2 regions of the Streptomyces sp. NPDC018029 genome follow, and region 2 is predicted to be linked to the other one. Evidence: predicted binding sites of a transcription regulator. Region 2 holds the regulator's gene; the other holds the start of a gene.
What was found. The regulator HspR, encoded in region 2, represses chaperone genes until heat shock. The targets are predictions, from matches to a motif close to TTGAGNNNNNNNNNCTCAA.
Positions count from the first base shown of each region.

Region 1: the regulator HspR is predicted to act here: its motif matches at 3,072-3,090, upstream of lon (endopeptidase La).

Region 1 covers NZ_JBIRFV010000003.1:741,089-751,583, reverse strand. Annotated here, with positions in the region: gene ACH4D5_RS12055 (lysozyme) at 1-550, shown strand, start outside; gene lon (endopeptidase La) at 629-3,049, opposite strand; gene ACH4D5_RS12045 (methyltransferase) at 3,289-4,293, shown strand; gene ACH4D5_RS12040 (GNAT family N-acetyltransferase) at 4,662-5,288, shown strand; gene ACH4D5_RS12035 (rhomboid-like protein) at 5,203-6,030, opposite strand; gene ACH4D5_RS12030 (spermidine synthase) at 6,219-6,896, shown strand; gene ACH4D5_RS12025 (response regulator transcription factor) at 6,962-7,702, shown strand; gene ACH4D5_RS12020 (ATP-binding protein) at 7,716-8,795, shown strand; gene ACH4D5_RS12015 (multifunctional oxoglutarate decarboxylase/oxoglutarate dehydrogenase thiamine pyrophosphate-binding subunit/dihydrolipoyllysine-residue succinyltransferase subunit) at 9,071-10,495, shown strand, end outside.
Region 2 covers NZ_JBIRFV010000004.1:404,136-414,630, forward strand. Annotated here, with positions in the region: gene dnaK (molecular chaperone DnaK) at 1-1,280, shown strand, start outside; gene grpE (nucleotide exchange factor GrpE) at 1,280-1,987, shown strand; gene dnaJ (molecular chaperone DnaJ) at 2,021-3,211, shown strand; gene ACH4D5_RS14720 (heat shock protein transcriptional repressor HspR) at 3,216-3,671, shown strand; gene ACH4D5_RS14725 (hypothetical protein) at 3,775-4,287, shown strand; gene ACH4D5_RS14730 (LuxR C-terminal-related transcriptional regulator) at 4,484-5,317, opposite strand; gene ACH4D5_RS14735 (LuxR C-terminal-related transcriptional regulator) at 5,463-6,437, opposite strand; gene ACH4D5_RS14740 (LuxR C-terminal-related transcriptional regulator) at 6,529-7,509, opposite strand; gene ACH4D5_RS14745 (helix-turn-helix transcriptional regulator) at 7,506-8,495, opposite strand; gene ACH4D5_RS14750 (hypothetical protein) at 8,603-8,899, shown strand; gene ACH4D5_RS14755 (hypothetical protein) at 8,896-9,252, shown strand; gene ACH4D5_RS14760 (pyridoxamine 5'-phosphate oxidase family protein) at 9,368-9,793, opposite strand; gene clpB (ATP-dependent chaperone ClpB) at 9,942-10,495, shown strand, end outside.

The sequences.
Region 1 (10,495 bases), on a different contig from region 2:
GTGGGCCTACGTGAAGGCCACCGAGGGGACGTACTACAAGAACCCCTACTTCGCCCAGCAGTACAACGGTTCGTACAACGTGGGCATGATCCGCGGCGCGTACCACTTCGCGACGCCCGACACCACGAGCGGCGCCGCCCAGGCCAACTACTTCGTGGACAACGGCGGCGGCTGGTCGCGCGACGGCAAGACACTGCCGGGCGCCCTGGACATCGAGTGGAACCCGTACGGGGCGGCCTGCTTCGGCAAGACCCAGTCGGGGATGGTCAGCTGGATCCGGGACTTCCTGAACACCTACAAGGCCCGCACCGGGCGCGACGCCGTCATCTACACCGCCACCAGCTGGTGGAAGCAGTGCACCGGCAACTACAGCGGCTTCGGTGCCAGCAACCCGCTGTGGATCGCCCGCTACGACACCAGCCCGGGTGAACTCCCGGCCGGCTGGGGCTTCCACACCATGTGGCAGTACACCTCGTCGGGACCGACGGTCGGCGACCACAACAAGTTCAACGGCGCCCTCGACCGGGTGCAGGCGCTCGCCAACGGCTGAGCACACGTGGACGGATGAGCACACGTGAACGGTGGCCGCCCCGATGCCGGGCCGGCCACCGTTCACCCGCAGCGCGCCCTATGCGGCGGCCGGGACCTTCACCTCGGCCTCGGTGAGGGCCAGTTCGAGCACCTGGCGCACGTCCGTGACCGCGTGCACGTCCAGCTTCTCCAGGACCTCGGCCGGCACGTCGTCGAGGTCCGCCTCGTTCCGCTTCGGGATGATCACCGTGGTGATCCCGGCGCGGTGCGCGGCGAGCAGCTTCTGCTTGACGCCGCCGATCGGCAGGACCCGGCCGGTCAGCGAGACCTCACCGGTCATCGCCACGTCCGTGCGGACGAGCCGCCCGCTGAGCAGCGAGGCGAGGGCGGTGGTCAGCGTGATGCCCGCGCTCGGCCCGTCCTTGGGGACCGCGCCGGCCGGGAAGTGGACGTGCACGCCCCGTTCCTTCAGGTCACCGACGGGCAGCTCCAGTTCCGCGCCGTGCGCGCGCAGGAAGCTCAGCGCGATCTGCGCCGACTCCTTCATGACGTCGCCCAGCTGGCCGGTGAGCGTGAGCCCCGTGGCGCCGGTCTCCGGGTCGGCGAGCGACGCCTCCACGAACAGCACGTCGCCGCCGGCCCCGGTGACCGCGAGCCCGGTCGCCACGCCCGGCACCGCCGTGCGCCGCTCGGCCGGGTCCTGGGCGGACTCGGGCACGTGCCGCGGCCGGCCGAGCAGGCCGCGCAGGTCCTCGTCGGTGACGGTGAACGGCAGCTCCCTGTCGCCCAGTTCGTGCTGGGCCGCGACCTTGCGGAGCAGCCGCGCCACCGACCGCTCCAGGTTGCGCACGCCCGCCTCGCGCGTGTACTCACCGGCGAGCTTGCGCAGCGCGCTCTCGTCGAGGGTGACCTCGTCCTCCGCCAGGCCGGCCCGCTCCAGCTGGCGCGGCAGCAGGTGGTCGCGGGCGATGACGACCTTCTCGTCCTCGGTGTAGCCGTCGAGGCGGACGAGCTCCATGCGGTCGAGCAGCGCCTCGGGGATGGCTTCGAGGACGTTCGCCGTGGCGAGGAAGACGACGTCGCTGAGGTCGAGCTCAACCTCCAGGTAGTGGTCGCGGAAGGTGTGGTTCTGCGCCGGGTCGAGGACTTCGAGGAGGGCGGCGGCCGGGTCGCCCCGGAAGTCCGAGCCGACCTTGTCGATCTCGTCGAGGAGCACCACCGGGTTCATCGACCCGGCCTCCTTGATGGCCCGCACGATGCGTCCGGGCAGCGCCCCCACGTACGTACGGCGGTGGCCGCGGATCTCCGCCTCGTCCCGCACGCCGCCGAGCGCGACCCGCACGAACTTGCGGCCCATGGCGTGCGCGACGGACTCGCCGAGCGAGGTCTTGCCGACGCCGGGCGGGCCGACGAGGGCGAGGACGGCGCCGCCGCGGCGCCCGCCGACGACTCCGAGGCCGCGGTCGGCACGGCGCTTGCGCACCGCGAGGTACTCGGTGATGCGCTCCTTCACGTCCTCCAGGCCCGCGTGCTCGGCGTCGAGGACGCGCTGGGCGCCCTTGATGTCGTACTCGTCCTCGGTGCGTTCGTTCCACGGCAGTTCGAGGACGGTGTCCAGCCAGGTGCGGATCCACGAGCCCTCGGGCGACTGGTCGCTCGCGCGCTCCAGCTTCTCGACCTCCTTGAGGGCGGCCTCGCGGACCTTCTCGGGGAGGTCGGCGGCCTCGACGCGGGCGCGGTAGTCGTCCGACTCCTCGGCCGCGTCCTTGCTGTCGCCGTTGAGCTCGCGCAGCTCCTTGCGGACGGCGTCGAGCTGGCGCCGCAGCAGGAACTCGCGCTGCTGCTTGTCCACGCCTTCCTGTACGTCCTTGGCGATGGACTCGGCGACGTCCTGCTCGGCGAGGTGCTCGCGCAGCTGCTCGGTGGCGAGCCTGAGGCGCGCGACGGCGTCCTCGGTCTCCAGGAGCTCGACCTTCTGCTGGGTGGTCAGGAACGGCGAGTAGCCGGAGTTGTCGGCGAGCGCGGAGACGTCGTCGATCTGGGTGACGCGGTCGACGACCTGCCAGGCGCCGCGCTTCTTCAGCCAGCTGGTGGCGAGCGCCTTGTACTCCTTGACGAGCTCGGTGACGGCGCCCGGCAGGGGGTCGGGCACGGTGTCGTCGAGCTGCACTCCCTCGACCCAGAGGGCGGCGCCGGGACCGGTCGTGCCCGCGCCGATGCGGACGCGGCTCCGGCCGCGGATGAGGGCGCCGGGGTCGCCGTCGGAGAGCCGCCCGACCTGCTCGACGGTGCCGAGGACACCGGTCGCGGCGTACGTCCCGTCGATGCGCGGAACAAGCAGCACCTTCGGCTTGCTGTCGCCACTGGAGCGGGCCGCGGCCTGGGCGGCCTCCACCGCGGCGCGCACATCGGCGTCGGACAGGTCGAACGGAACCACCATGCCGGGCAGGACCACCTCGTCGTCGAGCGGCAGCACAGGCAGAGTGAGCGGTGTGTACGAGGTGGACTCAGTAGCCATGATCTCCCCTTCGGCATTCAAGTTGAGCTGTATCGACTCAATGGTTATGAGCGCCGAGTTGTTCCCCGGGGCGTGTTCGCTCTGAGCGATCACGAAAAACGCGGCTCCGCCCATGGCTCGTTTCCGGTCGCCCGTCCCCCGCGTACCGTTCCCTCCCGGCCGTCCCCCTGGGACCGTGGACACTCCGACTCCCACGGAGGGGATCCAAGGTGGACACACCCGAGAACGGTGACGGCGGCATGCGGGACGTAACCTGGCAGCTCGCGGACCACGCACTGGGGCATCTCTTCTCGGCGGCGCTGCGCACGGCGGCGCTCTGCCGGGTGGCCGACCATCTGGCGGCGGGGCCGCGCACCGCCGAGCAACTGGCCGAGCCGACCGGCACCCACGCCGGGCACCTCCGCCGCGTCCTTCGCTATCTCGCCACACGCGGTGTCTTCCGCGAGGACGGGGCGGGCGCGTTCCACCTGACCCCGCTCGCGAACGCGCTCCGCACCGACGTGCCCGACTCGCTGCACCCGGCGGTCGTGATGCTGACCGACCAGGCGTTCTGGCGGACCTCCGCGGGTCTTGAGGAGACGGTCCGCCAGGCCGGCCCGTCCTTCGAACGGGTCTTCGGCAAGCCGTTCTTCGCGTATCTGGCCGAGGACGCCGAGCTGCGGGAGCTCTTCGACAGCGGCATGGCGTCACTGTCGGGTCCGGTCGACGCGGTGATCGCCGGGACGTACCCCTTCCCGGAGAAGGGCACCGTGGTGGACGTCGGCGGCGGCCGCGGCGGACTGCTGCGCGCGGTCCTGCGCGGGCGGCCCGGCCTGACGGGTGTCCTCTACGACCAGGTGCCCGCGGTGAGCACGCACCTCCTGGGCGGCGACGAGGAGCTGCGCGGCAGGTGGCGGGCCGAGTCCGGGGACTTCTTCGCCGAGGTGCCGCAGGGCGGCGACATCTACGTCCTCAAGCACGTCCTGCACGACTGGCCGGACGCGGACTGCGAGCGGATCCTGCGCAACTGCCGCGCGGCGATGGCACCGGACGCGCGCCTCCTGATCGTCGACTGCGTCCTGCCGTCCGGCAACGAACCGCACATCGGCAAGACCCTGGACGTGGCGATGGCAGCGATCGTGGACGGCCAGGAGCGCACGGAGGACGAGTTCGCCGCACTGCTCGTCCGGGCGGGACTGCGCCTGACGCGCATTCTGCCGACGGACGCGTTCCCGTCGATCGTGGAAGCGGTGGCGGCCGCCTGACACGACGACGACACGAAGCCCCACCCAGGGGCGCGGGGCACCGACCGGGCGACGGCGCGAAGTCCCACCCAGGGGCGCGGGGAACTGCGCGCTCAGCCACCTCCAAGCGGCAGCCGACGACGAGACAGGCAGCGGCCAACGGCATCCGAAGCCCGGGGCGCCGACCGGGCGACGGCACGAAGCCCCACCCAGGGGCGCGGGGAACTGCGCGCTCAGCCACCCCCGAGCCGCAGCCGACGGCGGCACAGGCAGCGGCCGAGGGCATTCGGGGCGCGGGGCGCCGGCCGGGCGCGGGCGGCGCCGGGGCGCCCGCGCGCGAGCAACCCCCTGGCTCCGGCGACGAAGATCAACAAGTGCAGAATGACCGCATGTCGACGACCAACACCCCCGAGGCGCCCCGCCCCGCCCCGCAGCCCGCCACCCTCGACGACGCCGCGACGGTCGGCCCCACCCTGGCCCGCGCCTTCGACGACGACCCGATGATGCGCTGGTTCTTCCCGGACGCCGCCACCCGCGAGGCGGGCCTCGGCCGCTACTTCGCCACGCTCCTCACCCGGCAGTACGGCCGCCACGGCGTCTGCGAGCGGACGGCCGCGGCGGCCGCCTTCTGGGTGCCGCCGGGCGCGCAGGACAAGGCCGTGCCCGACGCGGAGACCGTCGAGCAGCTCGCGGAGATACTGGGCGACCGCGCCCCGCTGTTCCGCGAGGCCACCGCGGCCGCCGCCGGACACGGCCCCGAGGAGCCGCACTGGTACCTGGCGGTACTCGGCGCCGACCCCGCCGCCCAGGGCCAGGGCCACGGAGCCGCCCTCCTGCGCTCAGGTCTCGCCCGCGCCGACGAGGCCGGCCTGCCCGTGTACCTGGAGTCCTCCAAGCCGGAGAACCTCCCCTTCTACGAGCACTTCGGCTTCACGGTGCTCGGCGAGGTGCAGCTGCCGGGCGGCGGCCCGACCCTGTGGGCGATGCGTCGCGCGCCGCGCCGGGGCGACGCCTGAGCAACGGCCAGGTGGCGACGCCGACCAGCAGCGCGAGCAGGTGCCCCCAGTTCGTCATCGGGTCGGCGAACGCGATCAGGTCGTCGACCAGCATCCCGCCGAAGCCGATGAGGACGGGCCAGCGCAGCCATGGTGTGAGCAGCCCCGCCAGCGCGCCGACGCTGGCGGCCACCCCGAAGCTGATGCCGTAGTCGAGCCGGTGCAGGGAACTGTCCGGCAGATGGCCCGCGAGGACCGAGAAGCCGACCGGGACCTCCGTCGCGAGCGTGGCGACGACGTGGCCGAGGAGGAAGACACCGGCGGTGCGCAGGCCGCCGATGCGGCGCTCCAGCGCGGTGAGCACCAGCAGGAAGCCGATCGCGTACGGGGACGTGATGCCGCCCGCGATCCACAGGGCGCTCGCGACCAGGACGAGGACGGGGCTGTGCGCGAGGTGCGCCACGTCGGTGCTCGACCCGTGGAGGAGCTTCTCCACGAGGTCCGGGTCGGCGTACTGCGCGAGCAGCGAGGTGGCCGCGAGCACGAGGGCGTACCCGAAGGTGAAGGGCGTGCCGGTGGGGGTGGGCAGGAGCAGCCAGGGGCGGAGGCGCCGGGTGGACGCGCCGGGGGCACGTTCCCGCGCCGCCTGCTCGTGGCCCGCCCCCGGCGGGGGCCGACGCGTCGACTGCCGCGGTATGCCGCTCAGGGTGCCCGGCGTCTCCGCGTCGGACGCGGCCCCGGCGGGCCGCACGCTCTGGTTCACGGGTGAGGCGCTCCTTCCGTCCCACCCCACCCTTTGCCCTCTTTTCGAGCGTGTCTATGACGGGCGCCACGTGAGGTGCGTCTCACACGGCAACCCGCGGGACGGCTCCTGCGTCGCGCGGGCACGCCGGCCCGGAGGGCGGGACAACCGCCTGCGGACGGACGTCGCGGAAAAATACGCTGTGGGCCATGCACACCCACACCACCGCCCCCGTCGTGCTCGACCGGCGCGAGGGCCCTCACGGCGAGGTCGTCCTGCGGCGCCACGGTGAGCTGCTGCAGATCATCGCCAACGGTTGTTTCCTGATGGACACCAGCGACGGCCGCTCCGAGCGCCTGCTCGTCGACGCGGCCCGCGACGCCCTCGACGACCGCCCCTCCCCCGCCCTCCTCATCGGCGGCCTCGGCGTCGGCTTCTCTCTCGCGCACGCCGTCGCGGACCCCCGCTGGGGACGCGTCGACGTCGTCGAACGCGAGGAGGCGATCATCGGCTGGCACCGCGAGGGACCCCTCGCCGAACTGTCCGGAGCGGCGCTCGCCGACCCACGTGCGCAAATTCTTCACACAGACCTCGTCGCGCACCTCTTCGGCACGACGGACACGTACGACGCGCTCTGTCTCGACATCGACAACGGCCCCGGCTGGACGGTGACGGAGGGCAACAACTCCCTTTACTCGCCTGCCGGTCTGGCCGCCTGCAAAGCCCGTCTGAACCCGGGCGGAGTGCTCGCCGTGTGGTCCGCGCAGCCCTCGTCCGCTTTCGACGACGCTCTACGGAATGCCGGATTCCAGAGGGTACGAACCGAAGAGATCCCCGTTGCCCGAGGCGTCCCTGACGTGGTCCACCTCGGCGTCAGGGCTGCGTAGCCGAGGTGCCTTCGCGACCCGTACTCTGCTGACCGAACACAAGCGATCAGTGTCAGGGGCGGGCGATGGAGCAGACACACACCTCCCAGAACGGCGCCACGGCGGCGACGCCGGGCGCCCAGCGCCGGGTGCTGGTGGTCGAGGACGACCCGACGATCGTCGACGCCATCGCCGCCCGGCTCCGTGCCGAGGGTTTTGTTGTGCAAACGGCCGGCGACGGCCCTTCGGCGGTCGACACCGCCCAGGCCTGGCAGCCCGACCTGCTGATCCTCGACATCATGCTGCCGGGCTTCGACGGCCTGGAGGTGTGCCGCCGGGTGCAGGCCCAGCGCCCCGTCCCCGTCCTCATGCTCACCGCGCGTGACGACGAGACGGACATGCTGGTCGGGCTCGGGGTCGGCGCCGACGACTACATGACCAAACCGTTCTCCATGCGGGAGCTCGCGGCCCGCGTGCACGTCCTGCTGCGCCGGGTCGAGCGGGCCGCGCTGGCCGCGACCACCCCCCGCAGCGGCATCCTCCGCCTCGGCGAACTGGAGATCGACCACGCCCAGCGGCGTGTGCGGGTGCGCAGCGAGGACGTCCACCTGACGCCCACGGAGTTCGACCTGCTGGTCTGCCTGGCCAACACCCCGCGCGCCGTCCTCTCCCGCGAGCAGCTGCTCGCGGAGGTGTGGGACTGGGCCGACGCGTCCGGCACCCGCACCGTCGACAGCCACATCAAGGCGCTGCGCCGGAAGATCGGTGCCGAGCGGATCCGCACGGTGCACGGCGTGGGCTACGCCCTCGAGACCCCGGCGCCGTGAGGCCGGTCCTGCCGTGAGCGGGCCCTTCGGAGAGCTGCGGCCGTTCTCCATCAAGACCAAGCTCGGCGCCCTCGTGGTCGTCTCGGTGTTCATCACCACGGGGCTGCTCCTCGTGGCCATGAAGACCAAGACCGAGCTGCGCTTCATCACCGTCTTCTCGGTGATCGCCACGCTCCTCATCACGCAGTTCGTGGCGCACAGCCTCACCGCCCCGCTGGACGAGATGAACGCGGTGGCCCGCGCCGTCTCGCACGGCGACTACACGCGCCGGGTGCGCGGCGCGGACCGGCGCGACGAGCTGGGCGACGTGGCCTCCACGATCAACGCGATGGCGGACGACCTGGAGGCGCAGGACACCCAGCGCAAGGAGCTCGTCGCCAACGTCTCGCACGAGCTGCGCACCCCCATCGCGGCCCTGCGCGCCGTCCTGGAGAACGTCGTCGACGGCGTCTCCGCCGCCGACCCCGAGACGATGCGCACGGCTCTCAAGCAGACCGAGCGCCTCGGCCGCCTGGTGGAGACCCTGCTGGACCTCTCCCGCCTCGACAACGGCGTCGTACCGCTGAAGGCCCGCCGCTTCGAGGTGTGGCCGTATCTGTCGGGCGTCCTGAAGGAGGCCAACATGGTGGCCTCCGCGCGCGCGGGCATCGCGTCGGGCTCCGGCAGTCACACGCGTACGGACGTCCATCTGCACCTCGACGTGTCGCCGCCGGAGCTGACGGCCCACGCGGACGCGGAGCGGCTCCACCAGGTCGTGGCCAACCTCATCGACAACGCGGTCAAGCACAGCCCGCCGCACGGGCGCGTGACGGTGCGGGCCAGGCGCGGCCCCTACCCCGAGTCCCTGGACCTGGAGGTGCTCGACGAGGGCCCCGGCATCCCGGAGTCGGAGTGGCACCGCGTCTTCGAGCGGTTCAACCGCGGCAGCCACGCGGGCGCCCCCGTGAAGGGCTCGGGGAACGACGGCGGGACCGGTCTCGGCCTGGCCATCGCGCGCTGGGCCGTCGATCTGCACGGCGGCCACATCGGGGTGGCCGAATCCCCTCGCGGCTGCCGCATCCAGGTCACTCTTCCGGGCCTGCCCGAGGCGTGAAGTTGACGTAGGGTTCGAGTGAAAGCGATTCAAGGGTGCCGTTCCTGGGCACCCGGGGGCCGCCGCCGCGCGTAGACGTCCCACGGACGTACCCGCGCGGCCATCTGGCGTTGCGGAACCTCGCTTGTTTCCCGCCATTTACAGCGCCGAAACCACTGTTCCAGTGTGACTTACGCGACGGATGCCGGGCCCGGTCTGCACCTCGCGGCTTCGGAGGCGTAGCCTTTATTTCCGCTGTCCATCACCTTGTGAAGCGGAAGAGGGCGGTTACCGCCGTGTCGCCACAGTCCCCCAGTAACTCGAGCATCTCGACCGACCAAGACGGGCAGGGCAAGGACCCTGCTGCTGCCTTCGGTCCCAATGAGTGGCTCGTCGACGAGATCTATCAGCAGTACCTCCAGGACCCGAATTCGGTCGACCGAGCCTGGTGGGACTTCTTCGCCGACTACAAGCCAGGAGCGGGCGCTTCCGTAGCCACCGCTCCGGTGAAGCCGGCGGGTGACGCGGCCGCGGGGGCCGCGGCCACCACTCCCGCCGCGCCGCCGGCCGAGGCCGCTCCGGCCAAGGCCGCGCCCGCCGCTCCCCAGGCGCAGGCACCGGCCGCTCCCGCGAAGCCCGCGGCCGCCGCTCCGGCTCCCGCCGCGCAGCCGGCCGCCGCCAAGCCCGCGGCCGCCGCCAAGCCCGCCGCCGCGAAGCCCGCCGCCAAGGCGGAGCCCGCGACCGAGGCCCCGGCCGGTCCCGAGTACGTGGCGCTGCGCGGCCCCGCCGCCGCGGTCGCGAAGAACATGAACGCCTCGATCGAGGTCCCGACGGCGACGTCGGTCCGCGCGGTCCCGGTGAAGCTGCTCTTCGACAACCGCATCGTCATCAACAACCACCTCAAGCGCGCCCGCGGCGGGAAGATCTCCTTCACGCACCTGATCGGGTACGCGATGGTGCAGGCCATCAAGGCCATGCCGTCGATGAACTACTCCTTCCAGGAGAAGGACGGCAAGCCGACCCTGGTCAAGCCGGAGCACATCAACTTCGGCCTCGCCATCGACCTGGTGAAGCCCAACGGCGACCGCCAGCTCGTCGTCGCGGGCATCAAGAAGGCCGAGACCCTGAACTTCTTCGAGTTCTGGCAGGCCTACGAGGACATCGTCCGTCGCGCCCGCGACAACAAGCTGACGATGGAGGACTTCACCGGCGTCACGGTCTCCCTGACCAACCCCGGCGGCCTCGGCACCGTCCACTCGGTCCCGCGCCTGATGCCCGGCCAGTCGGTCATCATGGGCGTCGGCTCCATGGACTACCCCGCGGAGTTCCAGGGCACCTCCCAGGACACCCTGAACAAGCTCGGCATCTCGAAGGTCATGACGCTCACGTCGACCTACGACCACCGGGTCATCCAGGGCGCCGCCTCCGGCGAGTTCCTGCGGATCGTCGCGAACCTCCTCCTCGGTGAGCAGGACTTCTACGACGAGATCTTCAAGGCGCTCCGGATCCCCTACGAGCCGGTCCGCTGGCTCAAGGACATCGACGCCTCGCACGACGACGACGTCACGAAGGCCGCCCGCGTCTTCGAGCTGATCCACTCCTACCGCGTCCGCGGCCACGTCATGGCCGACACGGACCCGCTGGAGTACAAGCAGCGCAAGCACCCCGACCTGGACATCACCGAGCACGGCCTCACCCTGTGGGACCTGGAGCGGGAGTTC
Region 2 (10,495 bases):
ACCTCGGTGGTGACGACTGGGACCAGCGCGTCGTCGACTACCTGGTCAAGCAGTTCAACAACGGCCACGGCGTGGACCTCTCCAAGGACAAGATGGCGCTCCAGCGCCTGCGCGAGGCGGCCGAGAAGGCCAAGATCGAGCTGTCCTCCTCTACGGAGACCACGATCAACCTGCCCTACATCACGGCCTCCGCCGAGGGCCCGCTGCACCTGGACGAGAAGCTCACGCGCGCCCAGTTCCAGCAGCTCACGTCCGACCTCCTGGAGCGCTGCAAGACGCCGTTCCACAACGTCATCAAGGACGCGGGCATCCAGCTGAGCGAGATCGACCACGTCGTTCTCGTCGGTGGCTCCACCCGCATGCCCGCCGTCGCCGAGCTCGTCAAGGAGCTCACCGGCGGCAAGGACGCCAACAAGGGTGTGAACCCGGACGAGGTCGTCGCCATCGGCGCCTCGCTCCAGGCCGGTGTTCTCAAGGGTGAGGTCAAGGACGTCCTGCTCCTCGACGTGACCCCGCTGTCCCTCGGCATCGAGACCAAGGGCGGCATCATGACGAAGCTCATCGAGCGGAACACGACCATCCCGACCAAGCGGTCGGAGATCTTCACGACGGCCGAGGACAACCAGCCGTCCGTGCAGATCCAGGTCTACCAGGGCGAGCGCGAGATCGCGGCGTACAACAAGAAGCTCGGCATGTTCGAGCTCACGGGCCTGCCGCCGGCCCCGCGCGGCGTCCCGCAGATCGAGGTCTCCTTCGACATCGACGCCAACGGCATCATGCACGTGACCGCGAAGGACCTCGGCACGGGCAAGGAGCAGAAGATGACCGTCACCGGTGGCTCCTCGCTGCCGAAGGACGAGGTCAACCGGATGCGCGAAGAGGCCGAGAAGTACGCGGACGAGGACCACGCCCGCCGCGAGGCCGCCGAGTCCCGCAACCAGGGCGAGCAGCTCGTCTACCAGACCGAGAAGTTCCTCAAGGACAACGAGGACAAGGTCCCCGGTGACGTGAAGACCGAGGTCGAGGAAGCCGTCAACGAGCTGAAGGAGAAGCTCAAGGGCGAGGACACGGCCGAGATCCGCACCGCCACCGAGAAGGTCGCCGCCGTCTCGCAGAAGCTGGGCCAGGCCATGTACGCCGACGCCCAGGGCGCGCAGGCCGCGGGCGGTCCCGAGGGCGCTGCCCCGGGTGCCGACCAGGCCAAGGAGGACGACGGAGTCGTCGACGCCGAGATCGTCGACGACGAGAAGCCCGGAGACGCGAAGGGTGGCGCCGCCTGATGACCGAGGAGACCCCGGGCTTCGGCGAGAACGAGAACGCCGAGAAGCCTGACGTCCCCTCCGGCGCCACCCCTGATGACGCGACGCCGAAGGCCGCCGAGCCCTCCACCAAGGAGGGTCCGGCGGCCCCGGCCGGGGACGCAGCAGCGAGCAAGACGTCCGCTCAGGACGTGAGCCTGACCGCCCAGCTGGACCAGGTCCGCACCGCGCTCGACGAGCGCACCGGCGACCTCCAGCGGCTGCAGGCCGAGTACCAGAACTACCGCCGTCGGGTGGAGCGGGACAAGGTGACGGTGAAGGAGATCGCCTCGGCGAACCTCCTCTCCGAGCTCCTCCCCACCCTCGACGACATCGGCCGCGCCCGTGAGCACGGCGAGCTGGTGGGCGGCTTCAAGTCGGTGGCCGAGTCCCTCGAGACCGTCGTCGCCAAGATGGGCCTTCAGCAGTTCGGCAAGGAGGGCGAGCCCTTCGACCCGACGATCCACGAAGCCCTGATGCACAGCTACGCACCGGACGTCACCGAGACGACCTGCGTCGCGATCCTGCAGCCGGGGTACCGGATCGGCGAGCGCACCATCCGCCCCGCGCGGGTGGCCGTCGCCGAGCCGCAGCCCGGCGCGCAGACGGTCAAGGGCGAGGAGCCCGACGGCTCCGCGAGCGCGGAGAAGGCGGACGAGAAGGAGACCGGTGGCCCGGACGAGGGCTGACGGCAACGACATGAGTGAGGAGGGACGTCGGGGATGAGCACCAAGGACTTCATCGAGAAGGACTACTACAAGGTCCTCGGCGTCCCCAAGGACGCCACCGAAGCCGAGATCAAGAAGGCGTACCGGAAGCTCGCCCGCGAGAACCACCCGGACGCCAACAAGGGCAACACCAAGGCGGAGGAGCGCTTCAAGGAGATCTCCGAGGCGAACGACGTCCTCGGGGACCCCAAGAAGCGCAAGGAGTACGACGAAGCGCGTGCTCTCTTCGGCAACGGTGGATTCCGGCAGGGCCCCGGAGCCGGCGGCGGCTCGTTCAACTTCGACCTGGGCGACCTCTTCGGAGGCGGCGGCCCGGGTGGCGGTGGAGCGGCCGGCGGCTTCGGCGGCGGTCTCGGTGACGTCTTCGGGGGCCTGTTCAACCGCGGCGGCGCGGGTGCCGGAGCCGGCACGCGTACGCAGCCGAGGCGCGGCCAGGACATCGAGTCCGAGGTCACGCTCAGTTTCACGGAGGCGGTGGACGGCGCGACCGTGCCGCTCCGCATGTCCTCCCAGGCCGCCTGCAAGGCGTGCTCCGGCACCGGCGACAAGAACGGCACACCGCGCGTGTGCCCGACCTGCGTCGGCACGGGCCAGGTCTCGCGGGGCGGTGGCGGAGGGTTCTCCCTCACCGACCCGTGCATGGACTGCAAGGGCCGTGGGCTGATCGCCCAGGACCCCTGCGAGGTCTGCGGCGGCAGCGGCCGTGCCAAGTCGTCGCGCACCATGCAGGTGCGGATCCCGGCCGGTGTCTCGGACGGGCAGCGCATCCGCCTGCGCGGCAAGGGCGCGCCCGGTGAGCGGGGCGGTCCGGCGGGCGATCTGTATGTGGTCGTGCACGTCGACAGCCACCCGGTCTTCGGCCGCAAGGGCGACAACCTCACGGTCACGGTTCCGGTGACGTACCCGGAGGCGACGCTGGGCGGCGAGGTGAAGGTGCCCACCCTGGGTGGGCCGCCCGTCACCCTGAAGCTCCCCGCCGGCACGCCGAACGGTCGTACGATGCGGGCCCGCGGAAAGGGCGCGGTCCGCAAGGACGGCACCCGGGGCGACCTGCTCGTGACGGTGGAGGTGTCGGTCCCGACATCCCTGTCGGACTCGGCGAAGGAAGCCCTGGAGTCCTACCGCAAGGCGACTGCGGGCGACGACCCGCGGGCAGAACTGTTCCAGGCCGCGAAGGGAGCGTGACCCCATGGATAGGGTCGGCCGTCGTCATAATCCGTACCAACTCACCGACGAGACACCCGTGTACGTCATCTCGGTGGCCGCCCAGCTGAGCGGTCTGCACCCGCAGACCCTGCGGCAGTACGACCGCCTGGGTCTGGTCTCCCCGGACCGCACGGCGGGCCGCGGCCGACGCTATTCCGCCCGCGACATCGAGCTGCTCCGCACGGTGCAGCAGCTGTCGCAGGAAGAGGGCATCAACCTCGCGGGCATCAAGCGCATCATCGAGCTGGAGAACCAGGTCGCGGCGCTCCAGTCGCGGGTCGCGGAGCTCTCCGCGGCCGTGGACGGCGCCGCCGCGGCCATGCAGCAGCGCGAAGCGGCGGTGCACGCCTCGTACCGCCGCGACCTCGTCCCCTACCAGGACGTGCAGCAGGCGAGCGCGCTGGTGGTGTGGCGGCCGAAGCGGACGACCGAGCAGTAGACCTCATGGTCTGAGGACGTCTGAGTACCCTGAAGCGGGGCCGGGAGGTGGTGACCTCCCGGCCCCGCTTCGGTGTGTACGGGTGCGGGGAGTTGAGCTGACGATGGCCATGGTGGGCCTGTTCTGGATCGCCGAGGGCGATGTGTACGTGGGGGCGAAGCCGGCCGGGCTCGCTCCCGGGGTGCGGCTGACGCCGGAGGGCGTACTGGCCCTCGGCGACAAGCAGTCCGGCATGTGGCCGTGGGAGGACGTGCGCGCGCTGACCGTCGACGACGTCCCGGTGAAGTCCCTGAAGCGGCAGGTGGGCGCGGTGGTCGACCTGGCGCTCACGGTCGGCCTCGGCGGCAGCGACGAGGCCCCGACGATGACGGTGCGTCTCACGGACGCCGACGGTGAGGAGACGGAGCTGACGGCGTACACGGCGGCGGCGGTCGGCTACTCCCGTACGGAGTACGACCTCTCGCGCGCCCTCCTCGCCCGCCTCACGGAAGGCGCGGGGACCCTCCTCACCACCCTGACGGCGATGTCCGACTGGGGCCGCCGCCATGAGGGCGGGTCGCCGCGGGCGGCACAGCGGGTGGAGCTGTTGCGCGAGTGGGGCAGCCCCCTGGCGTGACGTGAGAGCGCCCCGGTCGGCTACGGGGGAGCAGTCGGCCGGGGCGCTCGGGGGAAGCGGGAGGGGGCCTACCAGCTGCCCCCGCCGCTGCCCCCAGCTTGCAGGGCGGGGCGGGGTGGGCGGTAGCGCCATCTTGTTGCGGTGCAGTGAGCTGAGGAGGGAACAAGAAGGCACAAGGCACCCGCAACCGGACGAGTCATCCCCGGTCGAGGATCCCCGACCGGGCGATCAGGAAGCCGAGCTGGGCGCGGCTGTTGCTGCCGAGGGTGGCCGCCAGCTTGGCGATGTGGACGCGGGCGGTGCGGACGTTCATGCCGAGGCGCTCGGCGATCTCGGCGTCGGTGAGGCCCTCGACGAGGAGGCCGGCGATGGCGTGCTGGCGGGCGGTGATGCCGTTCTCGGACGGCTGGGGAGCCGCTTGCGGCCACATGGGGGTGGCCATGCGCCACAGCCGCCAGAAGGTGGTGGCGAAGTACTCGACGAGGGCGGGGTGGCGGAGTTCGAGGGCGACGCTGCGGTCCTTGCTCGCCGGGATGAACGCGACGGTCCGGTCGAAGACGAAGAGCCGGTCGGTGACCTCGTCGAGGGTGCGTGCCTCGGTGTCGCCGTCGAGCTGTTCGAAGTAGGCGAGCACGGGCAGAGAATGGCGCGTTGTGTGCTGGTAGAGGGTCCGCATCCGGCATCCCCGGGTGAGGATCGCCTGGTCCCGCGGGAAGACTTCGGCCAAGGTCTCGGGGGGCCGCATGCCGCCGGGCTGGACGGCCAGGAACTCCTCGGTGACCTCGTTCATGGCCCGGTCGATGGCCGAGTTGATGCGGTCGAGTCCGTCGAGCACGGTGACGGTGGTGCTGGTGGGGTGCAGCCACTGCAGGTCGTCGAGGCCGTGTTGCAGGAGGCCGAGGCGGACGAGGCACGGGGCCGGTTCGGCGGCGCTGTGGTGGAGCCGGCCTTCCCGCAGGGCGCGGGCGTAGACGGACAGCCCTGCTGCACACATTTCTTCGAGCGGGTGCGGTAAGTGCTTCGTGGCCATGCGAGCCCCCTCCTGCCTGGTTGAAGCGTCGCGATTCTATGCAGGCGGGGAGAGCCGGGGCCGGATGCCGCAGTTGAAGTGTCTGCTTCTGGACGGCTGTTTCCGGGTGTCCGGTTCTGGGCGTGCGGCTTTGCTGACACCGGTGTCACCGGTCGTGGTCAAGAATCCCTGACTGGCCGATGAGGTAGCCGAGTTGGGCGCGGCTGTTGCTGCCGAGGGTGGCGGCGAGTTTGGCGATGTGGACGCGGGCGGTGCGGATGTTCATGCCGAGGCGGGCGGCTATTTCGGCGTCGGTGAGGCCTTCTATGAGGAGGCCGGCGATGGCTTTCTGGCGGGGCGTGACGCCTTTCTCCGACGGCAGCCGTGACGTCTGCGGATACAGGGGGGCCGCGAACCGCCACAGGCGCTCGAAGGTCGTGACGAAGTAGTCGATGAGAGCGGTGTGCCGTATCTCCAACGCGGTGGTGTGGTCCTGGCTCGCCGGGATGAACGCGACGGTCCGGTCGAAGACGAAGAGCCGTTCGGTGCCCTCGTCCAGGGAGCGGGCTTCGACGTCACCGCGTAGCTGCTCGAAGTGGGCGAGTGCGGGCAGCGCATGCCGTGTCGTGTGCTGGTAGAGAGTACGGAGTCGGCCGCCTCGGTTCAGGATGGCTTGTTCGCGCGCTCGAGTACGGGCCGGTGATTCGGGGGGCCGGACGTCGCCGGGCTGAATGGTGAGCACTTCATGGCAGGCATGGGCGATGGCCTCGTCCATTGCCGCGTCGATGCGGGCCGGCCCCTGCAGGACTCTGATGGTCGAGGAGGCTCGTACCGGTGCGGACGGGACGTCGATGTCGAGGAACGCCTCGAATGCGGCGGTGAGTCTTTCCTCTCGGCGGCGGTGGTGGGCGACCCGGTCCTCGATGGTGCGCAGGAGGCGGGACAGGGCAACGGCGGGAGTCGTGGGGTGGAGCCACTGCATGTCGTTGAGGCTGGGGTGGAGGAGGCCGAAGTCGACGAGGCACGGGGCAGGCTCGGCGTCGCGGCTGTGGACCCGGCCTTCGCGCAGGGCCTGGGCGTAGACGGCTGATCCTGACGCGCAGAGATTCTCCACCCCATGCGGCTCGTGCTCCGCGGCCATGCGTTTCACCCTCCCGTTCGGTCGAAGGGGCGGTGATTCTATGGGCTGGGCTCAGCCACACCACGGAGAACACGCGAGGTTCCGCTCCGGTTCAGTTGTTGCGTTGTTCCAGGATCTTCGATTCACCGATCAGGAAGCCGAGTTGGGCCCGGCTTTCGCTTCCCAGAGTGGCGGCGAGTTTGGCGATGTGGACACGTGCCGTGCGGACGTTCATGCCGAGGCGGTCGGCGATCTCGGCGTCGGTGAGGCCCTCGACCAGGAGGCCGGCGACCGCGCGTTGGCGGGTGCTGATGCCCTTCGGGGCCGGCTGTGGGGCCGCCTGCGGGAACAAGGGGATGGCCATGTTCCATTGGCGCTTGAAGGCGGCGATGAGGAAGTCGATCAGGGCCGGGTGGCGGATCTCGAGCGCTACGTTGCGCTCCTTCGTCACTGGGATGTACGCCACGGATCTGTCGAGAATGAAGAGCCGTTCCGTGACTTCTTCGAGGGTCCGGACTTCGATGTCGCCGTCGAGTTGCTCGTAGTAGGCGAGAGCGGAGAAGGAGTAACGCGTGGTGTGCTGGTAAAGGGTCCGCATCCGTGCACCACGGGAGAGCATCCCCTGCGCGTCTGCCAGGGATTTGGCCAACGCCTCGGCCGGCCGGTGGCCGCCGGGCTGGATGACAAGCACCTCCTGGCACGTGCGTGCCATGGCCCGGCCTATCACGGCCTGGATCTCGGTAAGACCTTCCAGTACGGCGATGGCGGGCGGCCCTTCGGTGCGTACTGCCTTAGGGACAATGTCCAGCAGCGGCGCGAAGGCGTCGGCGAGTTGGACCTCGTGTCGGCGTTCCTGGAGCAGTTGTTGCTCGATGGTGTGGAGCAAGCGGGGCAGGGCCACTGACGGAGGTACGGGGAGCAGCCATCCGTCGTGCTCGGTGTCCACGCGCAGTAGCCCGAGGTCGATCAGGCATGGGGCGCCGTCGGTGTCGTGACGAGGGAGGCGGCCTTCGTGGAGGGCGCGGGCATAGAGTTCCGAGCCCGCTTCACATAATTCGCCGTCGTCGTGGGCGGCGTGCGGTGTGGCCGTCATGTCGGGCGGCCTTGTTCGAGGATGCCGGACTGGGCTATCAGGTAGCCGAGTTGGGCGCGGCTTCCGCTGCCGAGGGCGGCGGCTATTTTGGCTATGTGGGCGCGGCAGGTGCGGACGTTCATGCCGAGGCGGCGGGCGATGGCCTCGTCGACGTGGCCTTCGACGAGCAGTTTGGCTATGGAGCGTTGGACGCCGGTGATCCCTCCGGTGGGAGGGTCGTAGGGCGCTTCGTCGAGGAGAGGGGACGCACGTCGCCAGAGTTGCTCGAAGACCTTTGCCAGGTATCCGACGAGTCCGCTGTGGCGCAGTTCCAGGGCCACTTGGCGGTCGTCCTGGGCCGGTATGAAGGCGACCGTTCGGTCGAAGATCATCAGCCGCTCGATGAGCTCTTCCAGTGTGCGCACCTCGACCTTGCCCTGTTTCATGTACTCGGCGTAGGCAATGGTCCCTTGGCTGTGCCGGGCGGTGTGCTGGTAGAGCGTACGCATTGTGATGCCGCGCTCGATGATGCCTTGGCTCCGCTGTACGGCCTCGGTGAGGACGGCTTCGCTTCGTCCGCCGCCAGGCTGCACGGTGAGGATCTCGGACCGGCATTCAGCCGTGGCGACATCGATGGCCGCATTGATCCGAGTGGCGCCTTCCAGGACAGTGATGGCATGGTCGGCCGGCCGGTCCATCGCGCTGATGGCCATGAATGGCTCAAAGGCGTCGGTCAGTTCGATGGCAAGGGTCCTGCGCTGCAGGATTTCCCGCTCAATGGGGTGCAGACGCTGCGCCAGTACTGAGGTGGGCGGGGCCGGCCGCAGCCAGTCCGAGTCCTCCGGGTCGGGGTGGAGAAGGGCGAACTCCATCAGGCAGGGTGCGGCCTCCACTTCGCTGCGGTGGACGCGGCCCGAGCGCAGTGCACTGGCGTAAAGCCGCTTGCCGTCGGCGCATAGTTCAACCACGGAGTGCGGATGTGTCCCAATTGGGCTTTTTGTTGTCATGCCTCCACCCCCCAGGGTCCTGAACGTGCAGGAACATGATGCATCGGTCCTGTGGTGCTCGCATGGCTGAATGAGCCATCGTCTTGTCAGGCCGGGGGAGAGTCGCGATGGAAGTGAGGACGAAGCCCGCTATGCGCAAGGGAATGCTTCGCTCGGTACTTGTCGGTACCTTCTCCGTTGGGTTGGCCATCAGTGCGTTCAGCGGCCTTGATCTGGACTCGGGGGCCGGGAACACGAAAGCGGTCTCCGAGCCGGGGGTAGAGACGCAGGACATCGTCTGGACCTCCGGTCCGGCCGGAGACATTGTCTGGTCTTCGGCGTCGAAGGACGACATCGTCTGGGGCAACAAGTCGGCTGGAAGCGATACCGCGCCTTCTGCGGTTAAGGAGGTTGACGCATCGTGAGCACCCCTCCCGACGACCGCACCTTCCGCCGAGAAATGGCCACCGCCTACCGCTCCGGTTGGCACTTCATCGATCTGGTGACCGCGATCCCCCACCGCGGTGACTCGTTGATGGTGACCCTGCTCGGTGAGCCGATCGTCGTCACGCGTGACGACGAGGAGGAGATCCGGGCCTACCGGTGCCTGCGGCGGCCCAGAGGAGCGCCGCAGCCCGTGCGGTGCGCCATCCGGTACGGGATGGTGTTCGTCAATCTCGACCGGCGCGACCACCAGATGGTCGGGCAGCAGGAACAGCAGGGCCCGGACGCCATGGGCGTCTCGGACAACATCACAGCCACCCCCCGCAGTGCCTGACGCGATTCCCCCGTCGTTGTAAATCGCGCAGGCGCTTCCCCCAGCAGCGGCGCCACCGTGGACCTGAACACGGTGGCGCCGCTGTGGTGTGTGCCGAGACAGGAGAGGGGCGGCGTCAGGCCTTGCCCAGGGCTCGGGTCACCGTGATCTCGATCAGGACCCGGTCCGGGTTCGGGGACGGACGGCGTTCGTAGCGCTCCTCGTAGCGGTCCTCCGCTTCCGCTATCGCCGCCGGTTCCGTACGGATGGCCGCGTGGCCCTCCAGGGTCGCCCAGCGCCGGCCCGCGAACTGGCAGACCGCCACCCGGGCCCCGGGTCCTTCCACGCCCGTCGCCGCCAGGATGTGCGCGACCTTCCGGCTCGTCTTGCGGGCGAGGACCCGGGCGACGCCCGCCTGTGGGTCGTACGTCACGCCGACCGGCACCACGTGCGGGGTGCCGTCCGGGCGCAGCGTCGTCAGGGTGCACAGGTGCCGTTCACGCCAGAAGCTGAGGTAGGGCTCGGGCGGGTCGGACGGGTCGATGCGCGGGTTCGGGGCCATGACCAGGGAACATAGCCGCCCGGACTTCACGGGCTCTCCTTGAGTGGAATAGACTCAAGTTTGTGTAGGTTGAGTAAGTCAGTGTGGGAGGGGGACCCGTCTCGCAAGGGCCCCCACTCGTAGGACCCCGTAAGGAGGAGAAGCGCACGTGGACGCCGAGCTGACCAACAGGAGCCGGGACGCGATCAACGCGGCCAGCAGCCGCGCGGTCAAGGACGGTCACCCCGACCTGACGCCCGCGCACCTGCTGCTCGCGCTGCTGGAGGGCGAGGACAACGAGAACATCGTCGACCTGCTCGCCGCGGTCGACGCCGACCAGGCCGCCGTGCGCGCGGACACCGAGCGCGTCCTCGCGGGCCTGCCCAGCGTGACCGGGTCCACCGTCGCGCCGCCCCAGCCCGACCGTGACCTGCTGGCCGTCGTCTCGGACGCCGGACAGCGCGCGAAGGAGCTCGGGGACGACTATCTGTCCACCGAGCACCTGCTCATCGGCATCGCGGCCAAGGGCGGCAAGGCCGGGGACGTACTCACTCGGCACGGGGCCGGCAGCAAGAAGCTGCTGGACGCTTTCGAGAAGACAAGGGGAGGGCGCCGGGTGACCACACCCGACCCCGAGGGTCAGTACAAGGCACTGGAGAAGTTCGGCACCGACTTCACCGCGGCGGCCCGCGAAGGACGGCTCGACCCCGTCATCGGGCGGGA